3 regions of the Micromonospora sp. ATLC16 genome follow, and region 2 is predicted to be linked to each of the others. Evidence: riboswitches for the same ligand, from Rfam matches in the RefSeq annotation. Region 2 holds a riboswitch; each other region holds the start of a gene.
The links. Region 2 has a riboswitch for cyclic di-AMP ahead of AC2CHE_RS06570 (NlpC/P60 family protein). Riboswitches for the same ligand answer to the same signal wherever they lie in the genome.
Positions count from the first base shown of each region.

Region 1: linked by a shared signal. The riboswitch ahead of AC2CHE_RS05450 (C39 family peptidase) and the one ahead of AC2CHE_RS06570 (NlpC/P60 family protein) in region 2 are both predicted to bind cyclic di-AMP.
Region 3: linked by a shared signal. The riboswitch ahead of AC2CHE_RS17390 (coiled-coil domain-containing protein) and the one ahead of AC2CHE_RS06570 (NlpC/P60 family protein) in region 2 are both predicted to bind cyclic di-AMP.

Region 1 is NZ_JBXUOW010000008.1:1,058-6,874, forward strand. Features, by position in the region: partial or broken gene AC2CHE_RS05425 (CDP-glycerol glycerophosphotransferase family protein) at 1-173, shown strand, start outside; gene AC2CHE_RS05430 (DUF952 domain-containing protein) at 176-517, opposite strand; gene AC2CHE_RS05435 (class I SAM-dependent methyltransferase) at 542-1,351, opposite strand; partial or broken gene AC2CHE_RS05440 (helix-turn-helix domain-containing protein) at 1,938-2,295, shown strand; gene AC2CHE_RS05445 (DUF397 domain-containing protein) at 2,377-2,577, shown strand; gene AC2CHE_RS05450 (C39 family peptidase) at 2,733-3,611, opposite strand; cyclic di-AMP (ydaO/yuaA leader) riboswitch at 3,839-3,979, opposite strand; gene AC2CHE_RS05455 (hypothetical protein) at 4,257-5,015, opposite strand.
Region 2 is NZ_JBXUOW010000010.1:15,410-21,226, reverse strand. Features, by position in the region: gene AC2CHE_RS06580 (heterodisulfide reductase-related iron-sulfur binding cluster) at 1-106, shown strand, start outside; gene AC2CHE_RS06575 (C40 family peptidase) at 377-1,372, shown strand; cyclic di-AMP (ydaO/yuaA leader) riboswitch at 1,565-1,699, shown strand; gene AC2CHE_RS06570 (NlpC/P60 family protein) at 1,837-2,871, shown strand; gene dcd (dCTP deaminase) at 2,964-3,542, opposite strand; gene AC2CHE_RS06560 (pyridoxamine 5'-phosphate oxidase family protein) at 3,620-4,156, shown strand; gene AC2CHE_RS06555 (zinc metalloprotease) at 4,225-5,229, opposite strand; tRNA gene AC2CHE_RS06550 (tRNA-Gly) at 5,557-5,630, shown strand.
Region 3 is NZ_JBXUOW010000039.1:23,693-29,509, reverse strand. Features, by position in the region: gene AC2CHE_RS17410 (hypothetical protein) at 1-273, opposite strand, end outside; gene AC2CHE_RS17405 (heavy-metal-associated domain-containing protein) at 306-515, opposite strand; gene AC2CHE_RS17400 (metal-sensitive transcriptional regulator) at 631-927, shown strand; gene AC2CHE_RS17395 (YibE/F family protein) at 1,204-2,550, shown strand; cyclic di-AMP (ydaO/yuaA leader) riboswitch at 2,717-2,848, shown strand; gene AC2CHE_RS17390 (coiled-coil domain-containing protein) at 2,852-3,868, shown strand; gene AC2CHE_RS17385 (carbonic anhydrase) at 3,945-4,643, opposite strand; gene AC2CHE_RS17380 (helix-turn-helix transcriptional regulator) at 4,851-5,177, shown strand; gene AC2CHE_RS17375 (hypothetical protein) at 5,275-5,673, shown strand.

The DNA of each region.
Region 1 (5,817 bases), on a different contig from region 2:
CCGACCCACTCGCCGAGGCCCGCTGGGCCACCCGCGCCCGCTACCTGGGCGACTTCCCCGCCGACTCGTACGCCGAGGTCTTCCTGGCCGCCGCGCGGCGCGAACTGGACCCGGCCTGGACCGCACCGGCGCAACGCACCGCGGTCGCCGCGCCCGTCTCTCCCACCACTTGAGGTCACCGGCCCTCGGCGGAAACCTCCTCGTCCACCCGGGCCGCACCCGCGACCTCGTGGACCCCGCGAACCGCGGCCATAGGCAACGCCGCGTAGACGTGCGGGAACGGTCCACCGTTCGGGACGTCCTCCCACCGCAGCGCGGCACCGAGCAGGGACGCGTCGAGCGCGACGATGACAAGCTGCGGCTGATCGCCGAAGACCCGCGCCGCCGTCGCGGCCAGTTGGGATCGCGACGAGCAGTGGATGAAGCCGCTGTCCCGGTCGAACGGTGACCCGTCGAACCGGCCCGCAGCCTGGAACTCGGCCCATTCGCCCGGCAGCAGGATCTTGTAGATCAGCACGTCGCCATGCTGCCAGGGAGGCCGTCAATCGAGGCGTACGGCGATCTGGAGGGTGTTCAGGTAGTGCTTGCGTACCGTCCCGGCCGGGCGCGCGGCGATCAGGTGCCGGATCCCGTCGAACAGAGTCCGTCGCTGCCAGGGCGCGGCGGCGATGTGATTGGAGTACGTGGACAGCACGGCCAGGTACTCGTCGGCGGTGTAGTCGCGGCTCCAGACGTAACGGTGCACGGTCGGGCTGGCGAAGAACCCGCTGCCTGCCATCGCCGCCGCATCGGGGGCCGCGATCGCCTCGGGTGGCTGCGGGCCGCCCTCCCCGTCACCCATGCCCGCCTCGGCGTAGATCCGCTGGACCTGCCGGAAGAAGTCGTCGCCACCTTCCGGTGACACGTGCTCGGTGGCCACGATCGCCAGGTGGCCGCCGGGACGCAGCAGCTCGGCCGCCCGACGGTAGGCGACCTCCGGATCCAGCCAGTGCCACGCCGTGGCGGCGAAGACGAGGTCGAACGGCACGTTTTCGTCAGCTTCCCACCGCTCGAAGGGCGACACCACCACGCGCACGTCGCCCCGGCCGGCGAGTACCCGACGCGCCACGGCGGCCAGTTCCCGTCCGGGCTCCAGGCCGACCACCTGCCAGCCACGCGCCAACAGCCCACGGGTGGCCTTACCGGTGCCGGTACCGAGCTCCAGCACCCGAGCCGGCCCAACCACCAGGCGAGTCGTCTCGGCCAGGTCGGCGAACAACGACTCCGGATAGCCCGGTCGGGCCCGCTCGTACAGCTCGGCGGCCGTGTCGAACGTCGTAGCCAGCCCCGCGTACGGCTCCTGCTCCCCCATGGCTCCCCCGCAAACGTGTAAACGTCGAGGCCGATGTCACCCTGATCGTCGCATCGCCCCCACCCGCCGTTCCCACCCTAACCGCACCCACTACCGCGCCGCCCTCACCGCACCCACCGTCGGGTCGCCGCCACGCCCACCACCGCGTCGCCCCCGCGCCTCCCGTTACCCCCGCTCTCCCCGCGCCACGCGACAGGCCGGGCAGGTTGCCGTCGTACTCGACGCGCAGCAGCAGCCGGGCCTGCCCGCACGGTCAGGGTTGCCCGTCGGCACGGCAGCACCACATCGGCCGTAACGGGGTGTGCGGCACCTCGGCGTCGCACAGGTACCAGGCAATCCGGTTACGCACATCGACCTCCCAGTCGGCGATCGGAGGGGCCACCCGGACGCGAGGAAAAGGCGCTCGGGCGGCCCCGGGACAGAACCGCCCCGTCCCCTGTGGATGGGAGCGGCCCCGTTGCGTGACAGTCTGGTGAGGACGGCACTACGGTCGGAAGGCATCGACGCTGGCCACGGTGGGAGCCGGGTGCCCCGATCCGGCCCTGGGCAGCCCCTTGGCGATCTTGACAGACCCGGTGGAGGGGACATGGAACGCGAGCAGCCTTCCGACCTGCATGAGTTGATCCGTACGCAGCTTCGCCGGCTGCGTACGGCCGCGGGCATGAACCAGGAGGAGTTCGGACGGCGTACGAACTATTCGGCGTCCCTGGTGTCGGCGGTGGAGGTGGGCACCCCCCGCTGGATCGGCCGTACGCGAAGCGGGCGGACGAGGTCCTGGCGACAGGCGGGATGTTCGAGGAGTTGTTGCGGACCGCCGAGGTGCTGCGCCAGCCGGCGTGGTTGCTGCCCTACCTGGAGGCCGAGCACAACGCCCGGCAGCTCCGCTGTTATAGCCGACGCCGGTGCCGGGCCTGCTCCAGACCGAGCGCTACGCCCGCGCGGTGGCTGTCCCGGTGGGAGACGGTGCGCAACGAGGCACTGTCCGGCCGCCAGTCGATCGAGCGCATGAAGGATGTTGTGAAGCCATGGATCTGAACGGCGCGACCTGGCGCAAGTCCACCCGCAGCGGCTCCAGCGGCAACGACTGCGTGGAGGTCGCCGACAACCTGCCCGGCATCGTGCTGGTCCGCGACACCAAGAACCGCGACGCCGCCACGCTGGCCTTCACCCCGGCGGCCTGGGCGGGCTTCGTCGGCCTGGCGAAGCGGCACGCCCCGCACGCCTGACGACGCGACACCGCCCACACGTCCGACGAACCCGAGCTACGGCGAGCTGGCGACACAGCACGCCCCGCCGCTTGACGTACCGGAAACGGAAGCCCTCGGCCCGCGGGCCGAGGGCTTCCGGGTGCAGCGGAACGGGTGCAGCGGAACGGGTGCGATCAGGCCGAGTAGCCGCGGGTGGCGGCCCAGTTGGCCAGGGCGATGGTGCTGATCCAGTACGACGGGTACGAGGCGTCGGCCGAGTCGGCGATTTTCACCAGCCGGCCGGAGTCCTGGTAGCCGACCACGGCGATGTAGTGGCCCCCGGGGAACGAGTGCCAGCGGCCGTCGGTGTCGGTGACGGAACCGGCGACGTTCACCACGACGCCCCGCCCGTCGGTGACGGCGGCGACGACGTCCGCCTGGAGCTGATCCATCTGGGTCGGGGTGGCCGCACCGCCACGGATCATCGTGGTCTCGTACGGGTCGCCCTTGACGACGGCGTTGAGGACGCGGGTGGTGTCCTCGGCCGAGTTGGTGCCGGCGAAGGTGGTGCCGAGTTGGCTGGCCAGGGCGTCCTGGGTACGCGCGACACCGGCGGCGCTTAGCGCGTTACGCACCGCGGCGGGACCGCAGTAGTAGCCGTTGCTCTGGGCCTGGTGGTCGTAGTCCAGAACCTTCGAGGCCGGCGGCTTGGGTGTCGCCTTCTTGCTGACCAGGTCCGGGTCCGTGGTGGCCTTCGGTGACGGCGAGGCGGCGCTGGCCGGCGCGGCACTGCCGGGTGCGGCGCTGCTGGGTGCGGCGGTCGTCGGCGCCACCTCCACCTGACTCGGCGCGACCTCCGCCTGACTCGGCGCGACCTCCGTGTCACTGCGCACTTCGGCGGCGGCGGTCGTGGCCTGCGTGGTTGCCGGGGTGTTCCCGGTGCCGGCGAGGGCCGCGCCGGTGCCGGTGGCCAGGACGAGGGCCACGGCGGATCCGACAACGAGCTGATAGGGGCGTTCGGTGACCCGCCGGCGGAGCCGGCGGGAGAGGGTGTGCTTCAACGGTTCCTCCACGGGTTGAGGGAAGAACGGCACACCGGCACCGGCGGTCGGGTCGGCAGCAGGGCACCGACGACCGCCCGGGTGAGCGGGACAGGCCGTTCAAGGGGTACGCCCGGAAAGGACCCGGGCGGTGGCGATGACCGGGGTCAGCTCGCGGCGGTCGGGCCAGCGAGCACGGGCACCGCGGTGCCGTGGAGGCGGGGGAACCGGGGGATCACATCGGACTGCACGAGGGTTGGTACTCCTTCCGTCACCGCCGACCGGGTTAGCTGACGGATTCGGGCGGGAAGTCGCCCTACCGCAAGCCGAGGCTCACGGATTCACCCCAGTGGCGCTGTGGGTCCCCGGTTCGTGAGATCACGATTGAGCGGGTCGGCACGGCGTCGCTTCCTGCGATCGGCTACCGCACCGGACGCGCTGACATTACTGGTCGGCCACCTCGAAGCCAAACCACCCTGACCTGCTTAAACATCATCCGGCGCGGCAATTTTCGGGTACCGAAGAACTGGCATCGCTCAATGGGACCGACGGCATTCCAGGCACTTTCAGGTAGCAACCGGACGGCCGGTGAAAATCTCGACGGAGATTGCTGCGGCAATGGCCTCACCTACGAAAAGTGACCGAATTTCCGGCCATTGTGACCCAGCTCATGGAATTTCAGCCAAGCCGAGCCGGACGCCAGCGCGGGACAAGGTCGGGCCGCCCGACGGTGACCCGACCGGAGACGGGCAGCCGGTTCGGTCGGAGCCGCCCGGCGGCCACGTACGCCTCGGCGGAGAGGGCGCGGGCCGCCTCGGTGGCCAGTTCCGCCGCCCGCCACAGGTCCCGCTCCCGCTCGGCGGCCGATCGATGGGCCGCCAGGCGGTTGTCACGCACCACCCGGGCGAGGATTACCTCCTGCTCGGCCGGGTGACGCCGGGGGTCCCAGCCGGAGCGGCCCGCCAGCACATCGCTGAGCTGGCGGGCGGTCAGGTCACCACGCCAGTGGGCCGCCATCGCGGCCCGGCGCAGCCAGCGCTCGCGGGCCGCGTACTCGGCCGGGGTTCGGGGGGTGCGTGGGGTCGGCAGTCCGGCGACGCCGGCCAGCCGCCGGGCGGCGGCCTCCGCCTGGTCGTACGCGGCCCAGGCGCGGTCCAGTTCCGCCTGGGCCACCCGCCATGCCGTACGCCGTCGCTCGGCGTTCTGCCCGGCACCGGCTGCCGCGACCGCCACCTCGCCCACGTATCGGCGCAGGTCGGCCTCTTCGGTCGCGGCACGGAGCGCGTCCTCGTCGGCGGGTCTCTCCACCGGACCGGCCGGCTCCGGGCGGGCCACGAGCACGGTGAGGACGCCCAGCGCGAGCACGAGCAGGACCGACCAGATGGCGGCGGCGCGTGGCACCTCGATCAGGAACTGGTAGAGAACGGTCTTCTCCATGTCGGCACCTCGGGAAATCGGTACGGCGACGGTGGCCGTGCCGGCAGCGGATCGCGGATGGCGTCGCGGCGCGGTCGCGGGTTCGTTCGGGCGGTGCCCCCTCGTGCCGGGAGCACCGACGTCGCGGCTGGCGGCAACGGGCTGGCAGGGGCTCGGCGCGGGTGCGGCACCGAGCGGTGCGGAGGTGACGGATGGTCGCCGGGGTTCAGGCGTGCGGTGGGGCGCGGGCGGCCCGAACGCCCCCGACCGGGGCCGCCGGCGTGGCCCGGGAGATCGAACAGGCCGTCCGGGACCCGCGTGACGCGCGCAGCGACGTTGCCGAGCGCCGTCAGCCCGCACCGACCACAGGCCGTCGGCTGCGTCGCGGACACCCCGGCCGGGTCGGCGAGATCGTCGGCGCCCCGCGCGGTCGGCAACGCGCAACCTCTGGCCGAGTCCGCTGAGTCACCGGCACACCGCGCAGTAGGCTTCGCCAGGCAGACCAGGTCAAGGCATGCGACCAGATCGAACGGTACGGCCAGCTGGAGAGCGGTGGCCGGGTCGAGGGGTGCGGCTTGGCCGCGAGCGGCGGCCAGATCGACGGGTGCGCCCTGGTGCCAGCCGGCGGACGTCGGTGGCACGGGGGTCTCGATCGGTGTTGCCGTGGCCGTGAACCGGTCGGCGGCGGCCGGGTGGCCCGGCAGAGCCCAGGCACCGAGGGTGAAGGCGGCGGCGACCGCGAGCCCGGTCAGCAGCCGCGCGGCCCAGCGCGCCAACCACCACAGAGGACGGACAGGCGCGGCGGGAAGCACGTCGTCACGCT
Region 2 (5,817 bases):
TGCCGGCGAGCAGGTCGAGGTGGTCGACGTGGCCAGCGTCCTGCTTCGGTCCGTCAAGCCCGAGCGGGTCGGTGGCACCGGAGAGAGCGCGCCGGTGGCCGGCTGACCGCCGGCCACCCAGCGGGGCGGGCGATACCCTGACAGGGTGCCGCCCGCCCGGTTTCTAATTGACGTGGGTAACTGTTACGAATTGGCCAACACCCTTTGTATGCGTACCGTCGCGCAAAGGTGAATGAGCCGTCGGTCGCCTTGATTCCCCACCTACCGTTCCCTAATGTTGGGCACCGACCGCCATGGGTCGTCTGTCCCCGCCCCTTACCGCTCGCGGGACGCCCGGTGGTCGGTTTCAAAAAAGGAGACGCTGCCGGTGGCAACCATGCCCTCTCATCGTCGTGCGCCAGGGCGATCTCGTCCGGGTGGCCTGCGTAGGGCCGCCCGTGGGCTCGTCGTCCTCGTCGCCGCCGCCGCGGTCGGTGCCGGCCTGCTCGCCGCCCCCGCGTACGCCGAACCCTCGGTCGACGAGATCGAGGCCCAGATCGACAAGCAGTGGCAGAAGCTGGAGCCCACCATCGAGCAGTACAACAAGGTGCGCTCCCAGCTGCGGGTCAACAAGCAGAAGTCGAAGAGCCTGGAGAAGAAGATCCAGCCGCTGGCCCTGGAGACCGAGCTGGCGATGAACCGGGTTGCCGATCTCGCCTCCCGCTACTACATCACCGGCCCGTCCAAGGAGATCGGTGCTGTGCTGCTCAACACCAAGCCGAACGAGCTCGGCGAGCAGATGGCCCTCCTTGATCGGTTGGCGTCACAGGAGCGCCACGAGCTCGAAGGCGTCATGAAGATCCGCAAGAAGTACGACGACCAGAAGGCCAAGCTCGACGCTCTGATCGCCGATCAGGAGGCGAAGCAGAAGCAGCTGGCGGCGAAGAAGAAGCAGATCGACGCCGAGATCAAGCGACTGGAGAAGTCGCTGCCGGTGACCACGGTGAAGACCACCAACTGCCCGACCATCAACGGTGTGGTCAGCGACGCCGCCCGCACGGCCATCCGTACCGCCTGCGCCCAGGTCGGCAAGCCGTACGTGTGGGGTGCCACCGGCCCGAACTCGTTCGACTGCTCCGGTCTGACCCAGTACGCGTACAAGGCCGCCGGCATCTACCTCACCCACTACACGGGTGCCCAGTGGAACGAGGGCAAGGCCGTATCCCGTTCGGACGCCCGTCCCGGCGATCTCGTCTTCTTCCGCAGCGATGTCAGCCACGTGGGGCTGTACCTGGGCAACAACCAGATGGTCCACTCGCCACGGGCCGGCAAGCCGGTGAACGTCTCGCCCATCACGACCATGCCGGTCGCCGGTTTCCGCCGACCCGGCTGAGCCGCCACCAGCGTCGGCTGAGCGGTCGCGCAGGATCGCCCGAGGGCTCCCGGTCAAGTCGACGGGGGCCCTCGTCGTTGTCGGATGTCAGCACCCACAGTGACGGCGCGGTTGTGTTGCGTATCGACGCCGATCGTCCCTACGCTGGGCAATCGTCGGCCGCTGGCAGATCCGCCCACCCCGGGCGGTAACGGTCCGACACCGCCGAATCGCTCGTGAGCGAGCCGGGGAACCAGGTACCCGGGTGAATCCGTGCCCGTCACGGTAGGGCGCCCCTTCCCGCCCGAACCCGTCAGCCAGGCCCTGTGCGCCGAAGTCCTCGGTCGAGCCGAGGCGGAGTCCAGGCGGCGGTCCGGCAATCCCTAACGTGGCCGGCCTTCGCCCGGGCCGACGTAGGCCGGCCAGGGACTTCGGCACCGGGCCTGACCCGGTAGGCGGTATGGGAAGAAGGAGTGCTGAGCCAGGTGGCAGACCAGGCCCCGCGGCCGCCGTCAACGCGTCCGGAACTGTCCGGCCGGCCGACGGCTGCGCCGCGTTTTCGCTGGTATCGCTGCATCCCCGCCGCCCTGGCCGCGACCGCCGTGATGTTGACCGGCGGCGCGGCGGCCGCCTGGGCCGATCCCACGGTCGCCGACATCGAGCGCCGCATCGACGAGGACTGGAACCGGCTCGAACCCGTCATCGAGCAGCACAACGCCACGCGGCAGGACCTGGCCGGCAAGCGACGGGAGGCGGACGCCCTGGCCGCCCGGATCGCGCCGCTGCAACGCCAGGTGGACGAGGCCATGGATCGGGTTGGCAAGCTCGCCGCCCGTGCGTACAAGGGCGGACAGGTGCGGGCCGTCAACGTGCTGCTCGGCAGCCGGTCGCCGGGTGAGGTCGTCGAGCAGCTCGGCCTGCTCGACCGGTACGCCCGGGTCCAGCAGCAGGACGTCCGGCACGCGAGTGAACTGCGCGACGAACTCGTCGCGGCCAAGGCCGGGCTGGACCGCACCGTCGATCAGCTGACCCGCGCCGAGGCCGATCTCGCGGCGAAGCGGCGACAGATCGACACCGAGATCGACAGGTTGCAGCGGCTCCGGCTACGGGCGTACGGGAAGGGCGGCGGTGGGCCGCTGCGGCCGGCGCCCTGTCCGGCCAGCTACCCCGGCAGAGCGGCGGGGGATGCGGTCACCTTCGCCTGCGCCCAGATCGGCAAGCCGTACTCCTGGGGCGCCGAGGGACCCGATGCGTACGACTGTTCCGGGCTGACGCTGGCCGCATGGTCGCGGGCCGGTGTCGCGCTGCCGCACAACGCGGCCAGGCAGCGTCAGGTCACCGCGTCGGTCAGCCGCGGCGCGCTGCGCCCCGGAGACCTCGTCTTCTACTACCGAGACCTGCACCACGTCGGCATGTACGTCGGTGGTGGCTGGGTGGTGCACGCCTCCCGGGCGGGTCAGCCGGTGAAGATGAAGCGGCTGGACAGCAGCCCGGTGCACAGCTTCGGTCGGCCCGGCTGAGATGGCCGGGGCTCGGCGTACCGCCGTAGGATCCGCTCCCGCAGCGAGGCGGGCTCCCTACTGGTGCGCGCAGTAACTCAACGGCTGCGGTGTCACCGGGTGGGCCAGGTGCGCCAGCTCTGCCAGGCGCGACTCGGTGTCGGGCCGCGCTGGCCCTGGTAGCGGGAACCGTAGACGGCCGACCCGTACGGCTGCTCGGCCGGCGAGGAGAGCCGGAAGATGCAGAGCTGCCCGATCTTCATGCCCGGCCAGAGGGTGATCGGCAGATTGGCCACGTTGGACAGTTCCAGGGTGACGTGGCCGGAGAAGCCGGGATCGATGAAGCCGGCGGTGGAGTGCGTGAGCAGGCCGAGTCGTCCCAGGCTGGACTTGCCTTCGAGGCGGCCGGCGAGCTGGTCGCCCAGTGAGATGACCTCCAGCGTCGAGGCGAGCACGAACTCGCCCGGGTGCAACACGAACGCCTGGCCGTCGGGCACCTCGACGGTGGAGGTGAGGTCATCCTGTCGGGTCGCCGGGTCGATGTGGGTGTAGAGGTGGTTGTTGAAGACCCGGAACAGTTTGTCCAGTCGTACGTCGATGCTGGAGGGCTGCACCAAAGTGGGCTCGAACGGTTCGAGCGCCAGGGTGCCCGCCTTGATCTCGGAGACCAAATCACGGTCGGAGAGCAGCATCGCCACACCATAGCTGCCGGTATGCGACACGCGTGTCGGACTACCCGCTTCGAACGTGTGTTCGATAGGATGTCGGCATGGCTTCCTGGTCCGAATTCGCCGCCGACGAGCCTCGACTCGCCGACGGGATCCGCCTTCTCATGCAGCAGTACGGCCCGGGCTTCGGCTACCTGGCCACGGTCCGCGCCGACGGCGGGCCCCGGGTGCACCCGGTCTCTCCGGTGATCACCGACGACGGTCTCTACTGCTTCGTGATCGACTCACCGAAGCGGCGCGACCTGGAACGCGACGGCCGTTACGCGCTGCACTCGTTTCCGCCGGAGGAGAGCGACGACGAGGCGTACGTCGCCGGGCGCGCCCGGCCCGTCACGGACGACGCCACGCTCGCCCGGCTGGCGCTCGCCGCGCGGGCCGCCCCGCACGCCGACTGGCGCCTCTTCGAGTTCACCGTCGACGTGGCGATGCTCGCCCGGCGGGAGCAGTCGGTGGGTGGGCCGAGCGAGTTGGCCTGCCGTCCGGCCGTCCAGGTCTGGCTCGACCCGGCCGGCGCCACACCCCAGGCCACGCGCCCCGTGGCGGCCAGTTCCGGGAGGCATCACCGCCGCGCGGCCTGACCCGTACGTGCCGGTGCCGGCCCCGTTCGACGGAGCCGGCACCTGCCGTACGCGGTGCTGCGCTGGTGCTATGCCGCGCGGTAGGAGTTCCAGGCGTTGTTCATGCGGGTGGCCTGGCCCGAGGTGAACTGGTACATGCAGCCGTCGTACGAGTAGTCCATGAAGTTGGTGATCGGGTCGAGGCCCGAGCTTGAGCAGGTGTCCCGGCCGGTCGGGCAGCCGCTGGCCGGCGAGGCCTCGGCGGGGGTGTCCCCGACCTGGTCGCCGCTGCCCGAGCAGCCGCCCTGGAAGGTGTGGTAGAGGTTCAGCCAGTGGCCGACCTCGTGGGTGCCGGTGTCACCCTGGTTGTAGTTGGTGGCGGTGCCGCCGGGCAGCGATTCGCTGAGCACGACCACGCCGTCCATCACGTTGAGGTTGCGCTGCGGGAAGGTCGCCCAGCCGAGCAGGTTGTTGCTGAGCTCGCCGAGGTAGATGTTGAGCGTCGCCTTGTTGCCCTGCCGCAGCTGGGTCTTCATCTGCCGCTCGGCCGACGAGCCCTGCCGGATCGGGTACCACGACGAGTTGGTCACCCGGTTGATGCTCTGCAACTGGAAGGCGAAGGCGGTCGCTGCGCCACCCGTCGCACCGCTGAACGACTGGTTCAGCACACTGATCTGGGACTGGATCATCGAGTCGGGAATGTTTCCGCCGGCCCGGGTCGTGTCCCGGCGGATCACGTGCACCACCACCGGGATGGTGACCGAGGCGGCGGCGGCCTGTGCGCTCAGCGTGCGTTGGCCAACTCGCTTGGCGCGCTCTTGCAGGATGTCGGCGAACTCGGCCTCGCGCTGGTGTACCTGGGCGAGGGTCAGCTGGTTCGGATCGTGCCCGGCGGCGCCGCCAGCCTTGGCCCGGGCCAGGGTACCCGTCGGATCCTCACACACCTCGTCGGCCGTGACGGCGGCCGCCACCGGGCTCGCGGTCGTGGTGGCGGCCGGCAGCAGGCCGACCGTGGCCACGCCGAGCACCAGTGCGAGCGACGTCGATGCGATGCCGGCCGTACGCCGGTTCAGCAGGACGGGACGCAGTCCCATATGCCCACCTCTTTCTGGCGACGCGACCGGGGGTTGTGTCGCGTCGTGCGGAAAACGTGAGGCAGACGTTACAACCGATAGACAGGTTTGAACATGGCCATATATTGCGGTGATGAAACTTCTTCCCCACCCCCCCGGCTCGCCCCACCCCTGCACATCGAGGGCCGCCAAGATCCGTGCAGTTTCGGGGATGTTGCTCTCGCCGAACCGCCCCCATGCAGCAAGTTCGGGGAAGTTGCGAGGGGCGGGACGTGCTGTGGGTGACTCGTCGGCGGGTGGAGCCCTGGGTGCGACGGGCTGGGTGACTCGGGTAGAGTGATGCCGCTTGCGGGTGTAGTTCAATGGCAGAACATCAGCTTCCCAAGCTGACAGTGCGGGTTCGATTCCCGTCACCCGCTCCACGCACGGAAGCCCTGGTCAGGACGCGAGTCCCGGTCAGGGCCTTCGATATCTCAGGGTCAACGATCACGACGTGCCATTGGCGTGCCCCTAGGCGGGCGAACGGGTCACGCTGCGAGCAAGCCGGTGAGGGTCACGTCCGCGCTGGTGATGTAGGAGACGGCCACCTCGGATCCGGTCTGATGCTAT
Region 3 (5,817 bases), on a different contig from region 2:
GATCCGGAACGCGAACTCACCCGGTGACGCGTCGACCGGCACCAGGGTGTAGCCACGGTCGGAAACGAGCAGGCCGCCGGGCAGGTGCCCGGCCGCGTGCTCCGGGCTGTCGTCGCCCTCGTGGCCGGGACCACCGCTGTGGTCCGCGCCCCCGCTGTCGTGGCCGGTGGCGACCACGTTGACCGGGTCGGTCAGCTGCCCCAACCCGTACGCCGCGCCGAACACCGCCGCCAGGCCGAGCACGAAGCCGCTCAGCTTCGTCGCCGTATGCATGGTTGACCCTCGGTTTCCGCCCGCCGACCAGTTCAGGCGTCGGCGAGCTCGTATCCGGCCTCGTCCACGGCGGCACGTACCGCGTCGTCGGACAGCGGCTGGTCGCTGGTGACGGTGACCCGACCGGCGGCCAGATCAACCTGAACGTCCTTGACACCCTCGAGCGCACCGACCTCGGTGCTGACCGCGTTGACGCAGTGTCCGCAGGTCATGCCCTGCACCTGGTACGTCGTGCTGACCATGGCACTCTCCTCACCTCTTCGGAAGGGTGGGTCGACCACCCGCCCTTATACCCGCAGGGGGTATCCTTCGCACCGACCGTACCATACCCCCCAGGGGTAGGTTATCCTTGCCCGCATGAGCACCCCCGCGCCGATCCGTGGCTACACCGCCAGCAAGGATCAACTCCTCGCCCGGCTGCGCCGCGTGGAGGGCCAGGTGCGCGGCATCGAGAAGATGGTCGACGATGACCGTTACTGCATCGACGTGCTCACGCAGATCTCGGCCATTCAGGCCGCCCTGGACAAGGTCGCCCTCGGCCTGCTCGACGGGCACGCCCGGCACTGCATGCACGAAGGCGCCGCCGAGGGTCGGGCCGACGAGATGGCGGCCGAGATGATGGCCGCCGTGGGCCGACTGATGAAGCGCGGCTGAGCCGACCCGCCGACGTACCCCTCGCGACCTGCGTCGGCAGGTCGGGCTGGTTACCATTCGCACACGATGGCCAGCCGAAATCCGTGCCGCGCCGCCCGCGGTCACTGCCGGGCACACGCCTCCACGGTCGTCCCGGGCCAAGCCACAGCTCACGGTACGCAGCCACCCCGCCACGTTCGGGCCATTCAGGCTGCCCTTCCAGATCGCCGGCCGGCAGCACTGAACCGTCTCGCCCGTCGACACGTACTCAGCCCTGAAATCGTTGGGAGACACTGAATGGGCGCCGACCACACCCGTTCCGCTCCGCCCACCCCACCCGGGGTGCGGCGGATTCTCGTCGTGACCGTGGTCCCCCTGTTCCTCGCCACCCTGGTCGCCGCCATCGTGCTCTGGCCTCGGGACGCCCCCCGCCCGGAGGCCACCGACGACGCCCCCCGCTACCACGGCACGGTCATCCGAGTGGTCAGCGAGCCCTGTCCACCCAACCCGGTGGTGCCCGAGGGCACCCCGACGGCCGCGGACGGTCCCTGCGGCACGGTCACCGTCCGGGTCCAGACCGGGCCGGACGCCGGACAGGAGGTGCAGACACCTGTCCCTGCCGGGCCGGGGGCGCCCCACGTCGAGGTCGACGACGACGTCATCCTGGTCTCGCTGATCGACCCTGAGGACCCCTCGATCAGCTCCTACAACATCGCCGAGCACCAGCGCGGAAAGCCGCTGATCTGGCTGGCCGTGCTCTTCGCCGCCGCCATCGTCGCCTTCGGGCGGTTGCGGGGCCTGGCGGCGCTGGGCGGCCTGGCCGCCAGCTTCGCCATCCTGCTGACCTTCGTGCTGCCCGGCATCAGCGCCGGCCAGCCGCCGCTCGCCGTGGCCATCGTCGGCGCCTCGTTGATCATGTTTGTGGTGCTGTACCTGACCCACGGCATATCCGCACAGACCTCGGTGGCCGTGCTCGGCACGCTGGCCAGTCTGGTGCTGACCGGGCTGCTCGGGCTGGCCGCGACCGGGGCCACCCACCTGACCGGATTCGGCAGCGAGGACGCCACCACCCTGTCCATGTTCCGCGCCGACGTCGACCTGCACGGTCTGCTGCTGGCCGGCATCATCATCGGCTCGCTGGGGGTCCTCGACGACGTCACTGTCACCCAGGCCGCCGCGGTCAACGAGCTGCGCCACGCCAACCCGAACCTCTCCCGCCGGGAGTTGTACCGCTCGGCCACCCGGGTCGGGCGGGCCCACATCGCCTCGGTGGTCAACACCATCGTGCTGGCGTACGCCGGCGCCTCGCTGCCGCTCCTGCTTCTGCTGACCGCGGACTCCCGTGCGCTGGGGCAGATCCTGACCAGCGAGTTCCTCACCACGGAGATCGTCCGAAGCGTGGTCGCCACGCTCGGGCTGGTCGCCGCGGTACCGCTGACCACCGCGCTGGCCGCGGTCGTCACCACCGCCGGACGCGGCGACACCGGCGTCCCCAGCGGTGCGTCCACCCCCGTGATTCCCCGGCCGGCGACGGACCGGGCCGAGGCGCTCCGCGCTCTGAGCACCCCACCCAACCGAAACACGTCCCCCGCCGCCCCTTCGGGGTGGCCCGAACCGGACAGGAGCACGGACACCACATGGTGACACCCCTCAACGTGACCGCCCCTGCCAATGCGGCTCGTAATCGTGTCGCTGGTCACGCAGAGCGATTACGAAATGACGCATCTCGTCGGGTTCGGGGCGTAGAAGCACAGATGGACCCTCAGGTAACCTCACTGCCGGTCATCGCCGAAGGCGCGCAGCGGCGCCTGCGGTGCCACCGCCCAATCGCCGCGAGGCGAGCCGAGGACCCGAGTACGTGGGGTGAATCCGCGAGAGCGGTAGGGGCCACTTCCGTCCCGAACCCGTCAGCTAACCCGGTCGGCGGTCGATGGAAGGGAAAACAGTGACGGCACCCCTACGCCGCTGGCTGACGCCCGTGGTGGCCGTGTTCGCCGCGTTCGCCGTGTTCGCTGGTCCGATGCCGGCGCCGGCCGCACCGAACAACCCCAAACCCGCGGAGCACGACGACGACCCGCCGATGCTGAACGATCTGATCGAGGCGACCACCCGGGACTACTCCAAGGCCAAGGCCAAGCTGGAGAAGTCCAAGAAGCGCCAGCTCCGACTGGCGGTTGAGGTCCGTTCCGCCCAGGCCGACCTGGACGCGCTCTCCCCGCAGGTGGCTCAGATCGCCACCCAGTCGTACCGGACGGGCCGGGTCGGCGCGATCGCCATGCTGTTGCAGAGCGGCGCACCCGACTCGTTCATCAACCGCGCGTCGGCACTGGACGAGCTGAACCTGGTCAACGACAAGAAGCTGGGCGAGGTCAACGCGATCAAGCTTCGTGCCGAGCAGGCCAAGCTCGCGCTCGACGCCGAGGTGCGCGAGCAGAAGAAGCTGACCAACGACATGGCGCGCAAGAAGAGTGAGGCGGAGAAGTCCCTCCGGCTGGTCGGCGGTGTCGGCCTGACCGGCGGACTGGTGGACGCCACCTCGCCGGTGGCCAGGATCGCGCCGAACCGGTCCTCGGACGGCGGCTGGAAGCCCGAGTCGTGCAGCCAGAACGACCCCACCACGTCGGGCTGCATCACGCCGCGGACGCTGCACATGTACAAGGAGGTCAAGCGGGCCGGGTTCAACCGGTTCGTCGGCTGCTTCCGACCGGGCGACAAGTTCGAGCATCCCAAGGGCCGGGCCTGTGACTGGTCGTTGCAGAACAGCGGCTTCAGCCCGTGGCACAACAACGACACCCGGATCTACGGCAACAACCTGGCGGCCTTCCTGGTCCGCAACGCCGACCGGCTGGGCATCTACTACGTGATCTGGAACCGGCAGATCTGGTTCGCGGCCACGGAGCGCTGGAGTTCCTACAGCGGCCCGTCCAACCACACCGACCACGTGCACGTGTCACTGCTCTGACCGCCCGACGCGACGCACCGAGGGCCGTCCCGCCAGCCGTGGCGGGACGGCCCTTTCGGTCCGATCACCGAGCGGATCAGGGTGCGGTCGCCAGCGCACCGCCGAGTTCGGCGGGTTCCGCGGCGACCGCCCGCACCTCACCGGCGGCCAGCCGGTAGGACATGCCGACCACCGCACATCGCCCGGCAACCACCTCGGCCGCGAGGGTCGCGGAGGAGGCCAGCATCGTCTCGACCGTCCGGGCGATGTGGATGTCCACGATGCCGTCCAGGTCGTGCACTCCGGCATCCTCTGCCCGGTGCAGACTCGGCACCACGGCGTCGACCACGGCACCCAGATGCCCGGGCGGCGTCGTGGCGGTGGCCAGTGCCTCGCGGGCCGCCTGGACAGCGCCGCACGAGTCGTGGCCCAGCACCACCACCAGCGGCGTACGCAGGACGGCCACCGCGTACTCCACGCTGCCCAGGACCTCCGGCCCGACGGTGTGCCCGGCGGTACGCACCACGAAGAGGTCGCCCAACCCGCGATCGAAGATGATCTCGGCGGCGAGTCGGGAGTCGGAGCAGCCGACGATCACCGCGAAGGGATGCTGCTCGGCCGCGAGGGCGGCCCGTCGTCCAGCGTTCTGGTTGGGATGCCGCAGTGCGTCGGTGACGAACCGCCGGTTGCCGGCGAGCAACTCGGCGAGGGCCCGCTGCGGGGCACCGGGAAGCTCCGCGGTGAACGGCTCACGGTCCGGTCCGGGCTGGGAACCGAGCGTTCCGGGTCGACTCATCCGGCTGCACCTCATCTCTGAGAGGAATGCCTGGTCATCCCGGCCGGCGCTGGTCACGGGCTGCCATCACGGTCACACGCGGGATGACGCACGTCAAGCTTTACGTGATATGTATTTCATGCATCAGTCGACGCTTGCGCTCGACCGAACCGGGGCCGGCAACGACGCGGGCCGGGGCACTCGGACGGCAGGTCATACGATGGCGGCATGGCGAGCACTGAAGAACGGGAAAGCGTGCGGAACTGGACTTTCCTCACGAACCACGCGCACGTCCTGCTCGCCATCGCCCGTAACCCCACCGCCCGGCTCCGGGACGTCGCTACGGAGGTCGGCGTCACCGAACGTGCCGCTCAGGCCATCGTCGCCGACCTGGAGGCAGGCGGCTACCTGCACCGCACCCGGGTGGGCCGGCGCAACGAGTACACCCTCAACCCGGCCGGGCGGTTCCGCCACCCGGCGGAGGCCGACCACCAGGTGGGTGACCTGCTGGCCCTCTTCACCAAGGAGCAGGTGACCAACCCCGCCGACCACTGAGCCGACGGCCCTCCTGATCAGACGACGTGGCGCGCTTCACCCACCCGGAACGATCGCCGCGCTGCGATCACGCCGACGGCGGGATAGGTTGGATCCCGTGTCGTCTCCAGCGTTCGCCCGTCCACTGTGGCCGGCGATGCTGTGCGCACTCCGTGAACTGACCCGGTTGGCGTTGGCGACCCTGGTGCTAGCCGTAGGTCTCGGCGGGGCCGTCACGGCCGATCCGCCGGCCCGGCCCACCGCCATACCACCACCGAGCGCCGCGGTCGTCGACGGTTCGCCATCCACCGCGATGTCGGCCGTCCAGCCCATCGTCGAGCCCGCTCGGGCGGTCGACGCCGGGCAGGATTGGCGGGTCTCGGCGAACAGCGCGCCGCTGTCGCCCGCAGGTGCCGACGCCACGCCGGCCGACGCCACCCGGATCGACCACCGCGTCGCCCCGGTGCCCGCCGTCCGTGCTGGCGAGCCGACCCGGCGCGGCCCACCCACCGGCTGACCGACGCGGTCCGGCCGACCGATCGAGCCAGGTGACACTGCCGCCCGCCGGCCAGGCCCAGCGGCCGGTCGACCTCATCGCGCCACCGCCGCAGTGATCCCGGGACGTCCCGGTGAGTCCGATCCGACCGCCCGGGAACGGCAT